DNA from 2 places in the Mucilaginibacter sp. UYCu711 genome. Region 1 is predicted to be linked to the other one. Evidence: riboswitches for the same ligand, from Rfam matches in the RefSeq annotation. Region 1 holds a riboswitch; the other holds the start of a gene.

Region 1 (3,425 bases):
TCTTACGGGCGTATTCTTTAAACTTCTCTTCGCCTTCTTTCAGCGAGATAGAGTTAACAATACCCTTACCCTGGATACATTTTAAGCCAGCCTCAATAACTGTCCATTTGGACGAATCGATCATTATCGGCAGTTTAGAGATGTCCGGTTCGGACGCGACCAAATTCAGGAATTTCACCATTACGGCTTCCGAATCGATCATCCCCTCATCCATGTTGATATCAATAACCTGCGCACCGCCTTCTACCTGCTGGCGGGCAACGGTTAGGGCCTCTTCATAATTCTCGGCCAATATCAGCTTTGAGAATTTTGGCGAACCTGTAATGTTGGTACGCTCGCCCACGTTAACAAAAATGCTTTCGGGGGTTATGGTAACAGCTTCCAATCCGCTTAAGCGCATAAAAGGTGCAACCTCCGGTATCGGGCGCGGCGGATATTTAGCAGCTTTGTCTCCAATACATTTAATGTGATCGGGCGTGGTACCACAGCAACCACCTACAATGTTTACCAGGCCGGCCTTCATGAAGTCGTCAACCTGGTGCGCGGTTTCATGCGCGGTTTCATCATACTGACCAAACTCGTTTGGCAAGCCGGCATTTGGATAGGCCGAGATAAACACATTTGCTTTCTCAGACAACTCCTGGATATGCGGGCGCATTTCTTTTGCACCCAGGGCACAATTTAATCCTACAGATAATAAGTTAGCATGGCTTACCGAGTTCCAGAATGCCTCGACCGTTTGCCCCGAAAGGGTACGGCCCGATGCATCGGTAATGGTGCCTGATATCATTATAGGCAAATGTTTGCCGCTTTCGTTTGCATATCTGTCAACGGCAAATAATGCCGCCTTTGCATTTAAAGTATCAAAAATCGTTTCAATCAGTAACACGTCCGACCCGCCATCAACCAGGCCGCGTACCTGGTCATAATATGCATTGGCCAGGTCATCAAAAGTAACGGCACGGTAACCCGGGTCATTTACATCAGGCGACAGCGATGCAGTACGGTTGGTTGGCCCAACGGCACCGGCCACAAAACGTGGTTTGTCCGGCGTTTTTAAAGTGTATGCGTCTGCGGCCTCACGCGCTATACGGGCACCTTCATAACTTAGCTCATAAGCCAGTTCTTCCAGGTGATAATCGGCCAGCGAAATTACTTGTGTGCTAAAAGTATTTGTTTCGATGATATCCGCGCCAGCATCCATATACTCGGTATGAATAGCTTTGATGATATCGGGGCGCGTAATATTCAACAGGTCATTATTTCCCTGCAGGTCACTTGGGTGATCCTTAAATCTTTCTCCGCGAAAATCCTTCTCGGTCAACTGGTACCGTTGTATCATGGTACCCATTGCACCGTCAATAATGAGGATGCGTTTTTTTAGTTCTTCTTTTATATCCATTGTAGATTAGTAGTTGCAGGTTGAAAGTTAAAAGTTGAAAGAAAGGACGCAAACGTACAACTCACAACATATAACTTACAACATAAAGGCTTATTTCGAAAAAGTCGGGTGTTGATATTGACTTTCACTTATCTGTCCCGTCTGCCTGAGGCAGACTGAGTAGAATTTAGCACCTTGTTAAGTAACAGGTTGCTAAGACATCGCAGGGTCTAATCCCTCCGTCTTTCTCTATAAGCAGTGCAAAGATGCGTAATATTGTTGTAAAGCGCAATAGGTTATCCTTAAGGAATCTCCTCTGTATGCAATAAAAAAAGCTGCCTTTTTTGGAGGCAGCTTTTAATAAATTATTAGGTATTATCTTCTTCTGCCGAAAATGCGCAATAGCATCAGGAACAAGTTGATAAAATCAAGGTACAGGGTTAATCCACCCATCAAGGCATATTTTTTTGCTGACGCATCGCCATACTCAAGGCCGGCACCAATACGTTTTAGCTTTTGCACATCATAAGCAGTTAAGCCTACAAATACTGCAACGCCTACGTAAGATATAATTACATCTAAACCGGTGCTATGTAAAAAGAAATTTACCACGCTGGCTATGATGATACCAAATAGCAGCATGATCATGATAGAACCAAATTTAGTTAAGTCCTGGTGCGTGGTATATCCGGCAATAGCCATAACACCAAATAACAATGATGCGGTTAAAAACACACTGATAACAGAACCAGCTGTGTAAATAAGCAATATAAAGCTTAAACTGATACCTGTTAAAGCTGCATAAGCAATAAATGCCAGTCCTAAAATGGGGTAAGATATGCTGTTTAAGCCAAAGCGAATTAAAAGCACAAATGCCAAAGGCGAAAACATAGCTATATAAGCAAATACGGTTAACTGATGTGTTGATTCATCAACCAATAATTGCAATAATGCAGGTGTGTTTGCAAAAGCATAGGCCGCAAAAGTTGATACGCCCAAAGCCACAAACATCCATAAAAACACATTAGCTAAAAACTTACGCGATGCATCGGCATCGGTTATTTGCATTACGTTTTCGTAAACGTAGTTTGGATTATTGTTTTCCATTTTTAATTATAGTTATTAATTGATATCAAATTTAATATAAAGATCAGAGATTAGTATATTAAAGGTTAGTTGATTTACAATTGGACTACAAAACTTTTCAATTGTTTCAATTTAACCGTTTAATCAGTTGCTCTTCTACCTTCTTAAACAATTGCAGCGGCTTTAAAGCCCGCCAGTTCAAATCATCCAGTTCGCCGCCGAAGTTGATATAGTAATCGATGTTATTGCGTTTAAACTCTTCTATCACATGCTCGCGGAAGTTGATGCCGGCAATCCAGCCATCTTCCACGTCCTGGAACCATTCCTCATAATAACAATCGTCGGACGAGTGAAAGTTCAGCACATTCTCGCCTATCAGGATAAACTGCGTAATGCCATTATCAACCATCAGCTCCAATATCTCGCGCTTTAGCAGCATAATGTCATTGTTAATGGCATCGTTCCATTCGCCAATAAACTCTATGATGGCATAAGAACGGTCATAATCCGCATAAAGTACTTTCATGTACAGCGTGTTCGACCCAAACGAATCCCACTGCGGGTGCAGCAGGAAATTGTACACCTGCTTATCAAACTCAAACTCATTATACTGCGTAGCATAAAAAGGCGAATATTCGTCCTCTGATGCTACATAGTCATCCCGCCATTTATAATATGGTTCTATCTCGTGCATTCTTTCAATTCAAAATTAAAAAGTCAAAATTCAAAAAGCCTGTCCGGCTTATTTATTTTGATTATAATAGTCTACAGCTTTTCTTACGCTATCATTTTTCTTTAACAGTTCTGCCGCAGTTGCTTCATCTACCCCGATTTCGGCCATTACCATTTTGGTGGCACGGTCTACCAGTTTATAGTTTGATAGCTGCATATCGACCATTTTGTTGCCTTTTACCTTACCCAGCTGTATCATTACAGTTGTGGTTAGCATGTTTAAAAC
Region 2 (3,425 bases), on a different contig from region 1:
GGCTATCATTTTTTTACTGGCCGATACTACATTCTTACCCGTTTTTAACGCGGTAGATACAATATCAAAAGCGGCCTCAGTATCGTTAATTAACTCGATGATGGTATTGATCTCGGGGTTATTTAACAGTTCGTTTTTATCGGTAGTAAAATAATGCTCGGGTAACGATCTTTTTTTAGACGCGTCTTTAATGGCGATCTTTTTTATTTCGAGGTTTAGATTTTTAGTTCTGATGATATCGTGTAATCCCTGGCCAACAACTCCGAAGCCAAAAAGGCCGATATTTAGTTTCTTGCTCATTATGCTATTTGCTGTAATTGGATGATCTTTCCTTTTACGTCTGTTTTAAAAAATGATGTGATAATATTAGTTAATGCTTCTGTTTCAATTAAAAATCCATCGTGCCCGTAGTACGAATCGAACTCGGCAAAGGCCGACTTAGGGATATGTTGGAATAAGTATTGTTGCTCCTCGATAGGGAATAACACATCCGACTTAATGCCAATAACCAGTGTGCGTGCTTTTATTAAACTTAACGCTTTTTCAATGCCACCACGGTTACGGCCCACGTTATGCGAGTCCATTGACTTGGTTAAGTACCAGTAACTATAAGCATTAAACCGGGCCACTAATTTCTCGCCCTGGTAATTTTGATAGCTGGCTGCTTTATAGTTGTCCACGGTAGCGTCGCCATCTTCCTGCTGGCTTATGCCATAGGTTTTATAGCCACGATAAGACAATAAGGCCATGCTGCGTGCAGCTTTAAGCCCCTTAGCACCACCTTTAGGGTTATGGTTATAGAAAGTCCTGTCGGCAGCTATTGCCAGGCGTTGCGATTCGTTAAAGGCAATGCCCCATGGCGAGTGTTTAGCGTTTGCGGCTATAATTATTAAATTCTTTATAAAATCGGGCTCAATAATAGCCCATTCCATAGCTTGCTGGCCGCCTAACGATCCGCCTATTAATGTATGGATGCAATCAATACCTAAATGCTTAGCCAATAATTGCTGCGATTTAACCATATCCCTAACCGTAACCTGCGGAAAAGCCAGGTAATAGGGCAGGCCTGTAGTTGGGTTAATGCTTAAAGGCCCGCTTGATCCATAAGCCGAACCCAGCATGTTGGCACAAACAATAAAATGCTCTTCAGGATTAAAATAGTCGTTATTGCCAAATAAGCCCTTCCACCAATCCAATACATCCGAGTTTGCTGTGAAGGCATGGCAAACCCAAACTACGTTGTCTTTATTTTTATTAAGTGTGCCGTAAGTATGGTAACCTAATTCCACTTCGGGCAGTACGTAGCCCGATTCTGTTTCGAAAGGTTGGTTAGATTTGTAGTATAGTGTATTCATTGTAAAGCTTTGTAATTGGTTTGCTGTTGAGGTTAATGTAAACGGATTGATAAACCGTTGACAGTACACGTATTTTCATGAAGCGAAAAGGGAACGTATTAACTGTAGATCAACAGCAGCGCATATAGCATATAATGCTATAACAGGTGGTTAAACCTTGAGCGGCCTTAAAAGATTTTTGGGAATGGGTGTTTGTTAAATTTTCCATGTTGTTAATTTATATTTCCCGGGATATTTACCGGGTAAGGAATTGGCACCTTCTCTAACTTCAGAGGGTTGCCAGCGGGTCACAGAGCCTAATCTCTCGCCGCTTCTTTATAAATCAAAACCGTATAAGGGAATTGATTATTAACAAGTATTACTACCTGATTATGCTGCAAATATAACGTGATAATTAGTTGAATTACAAATTTTATTTGTTTTTGAGTGATCAGGCCTGTATCAAACGGCTATTTATTGTCTTAAAAGCACCGTTATATTGGCATGTTTCGCCCTTACCAGGTGTAAAAAATTGCTTTAGTTTTGAGGATAAAAAAAATAAATATATGTCCGTAAAAAACATACTATTGGCACAATATGATCTGCATGGTGTATTGTATAATAATGTTATCGCCGGGATAAGTGACGAAGAATCGAACCAAACCGTAGCCGGAATGAAAAACACAGCAAAATGGATAGCCGGCCATATGCTATGGGATCAGGGCATACTTGCGAAAATTGGTGGCGTTAAGTTGGATATACCGTGGGCCTATCATTTTATGTCGAAAGAGGGCGCAACCGAAGATGACCTTAAAGCCCCCAAATGCGAACTGCCAACCTTGCAAATGATCCGGGATAAATGGCAGGAAATACTGCCCGTTATAAGAAACGGGTTAGAAGGTATTAGCAATGATCAGCTTGAACAACAAATTGATACAAGGCATCCTATGTATAAGTTTGATGATACATTAGCCGGTCTTTGGGCATACGCCAATCATCACCACGCTTATTCAATTGGTCAGCTTAGCATATTTAGGCGTGCTTTAGGCAAAGGTGCAATGCGTTACGCCAATGCCTGAGTCAAATCGGCAATTAAATCATCAATATGCTCTAAACCTACAGATACCCGCAGCAGGTTAAACGGCGTTTTAGTATCCGGGCCTTCAACTGTAGCGCGGTGTTCAATTAAACTTTCAACTCCGCCTAAGCTGGTTGCTTTGGTAAATAATTTTAGTCTATTTATAACCTTTCGAGCTTCTTCTTCACCGCCTTTTAAGCAAAAGGATAATACACCGCCAAAGCCTGTCATTTGTGCTTTAGCTACCTCATGGTTGGGGTGCGATGACAAGCCGGGATAAAGTACCTGCTCAACAGACGGATGGTTATCTAAAAACTCAGCCAACAACTGCGCGTTGTGCAAATGCCCCTTTATCCTATAAGGCAATGTTTTAATACTGCGCACCAGGTAATAGCAGTCCATAGGCGAGGGGATGGCGCCGCCCATGGTTTGTACGTTTCTTATCTTTTCCCACCAACCGTCATTCTTCGCGGTTATTAATGCACCGCCCATCAGGTCGCTATGCCCGCCGAAGTATTTGGTGGTAGAGTGCATTACCAGGTCGGCACCCAATGCTAATGGCTGCTGGCATATAGGCGTGGCAAAAGTATTATCGCATACAACTTTAATTTGATGCTGTTTTGCTAACGCGACGACCTTTTTAATATCAGTAACCTTTAATAACGGGTTAGATGGTGTCTCAATCCATATCACACCGGTATTGGGTTTAAGGTGTGCTTTTAAAACATCTGTATCATCAATATCAATAAAATCAAACTCGAGTATCCCGGCAAACAATTGTTTTAGCTGGTTGCGCAGGCCATGGTACATATCATCGGGTGCGATAATATGGGTCCCCGGTTGTAACGACTGAAAAACAGCCATGCCAGCAGCGTTGCCCGATGAAAATGCCGCCGCGTCAGCGCCACCTTCCAACTGCGTTAACACTTTCTCTAACGATGTACGGTTAGGGTTGGCAGCACGACTATAAATCAAGCCTTCGCGGAAACTGCCATCTTCCATACGTTCAAAAG

What was found. A riboswitch is a leader RNA that binds a small molecule or an ion and turns the genes downstream of it on or off. The one in region 1 is predicted to bind S-adenosylmethionine.
Region 2: another riboswitch for S-adenosylmethionine. It lies ahead of ABIB50_RS15325 (homoserine O-acetyltransferase family protein); the one in region 1 lies ahead of metH (methionine synthase).

What each region holds. Positions count from the first base shown of each region.
Region 1 is NZ_JBNPWM010000003.1:152,867-156,291, forward strand. It holds gene metH (methionine synthase) at 1-1,402, opposite strand, end outside; SAM riboswitch class I at 1,528-1,639, opposite strand; gene ABIB50_RS07950 (Bax inhibitor-1/YccA family protein) at 1,757-2,488, opposite strand; gene ABIB50_RS07955 (hypothetical protein) at 2,595-3,161, opposite strand; gene murQ (N-acetylmuramic acid 6-phosphate etherase) at 3,210-3,425, opposite strand, start outside.
Region 2 is NZ_JBNPWM010000006.1:389,008-392,432, reverse strand. It holds gene ABIB50_RS15330 (homoserine dehydrogenase) at 1-300, opposite strand, end outside; gene ABIB50_RS15325 (homoserine O-acetyltransferase family protein) at 300-1,355, opposite strand; SAM riboswitch class I at 1,570-1,679, opposite strand; gene ABIB50_RS15320 (DinB family protein) at 1,901-2,413, shown strand; gene ABIB50_RS15315 (trans-sulfuration enzyme family protein) at 2,398-3,425, opposite strand, start outside.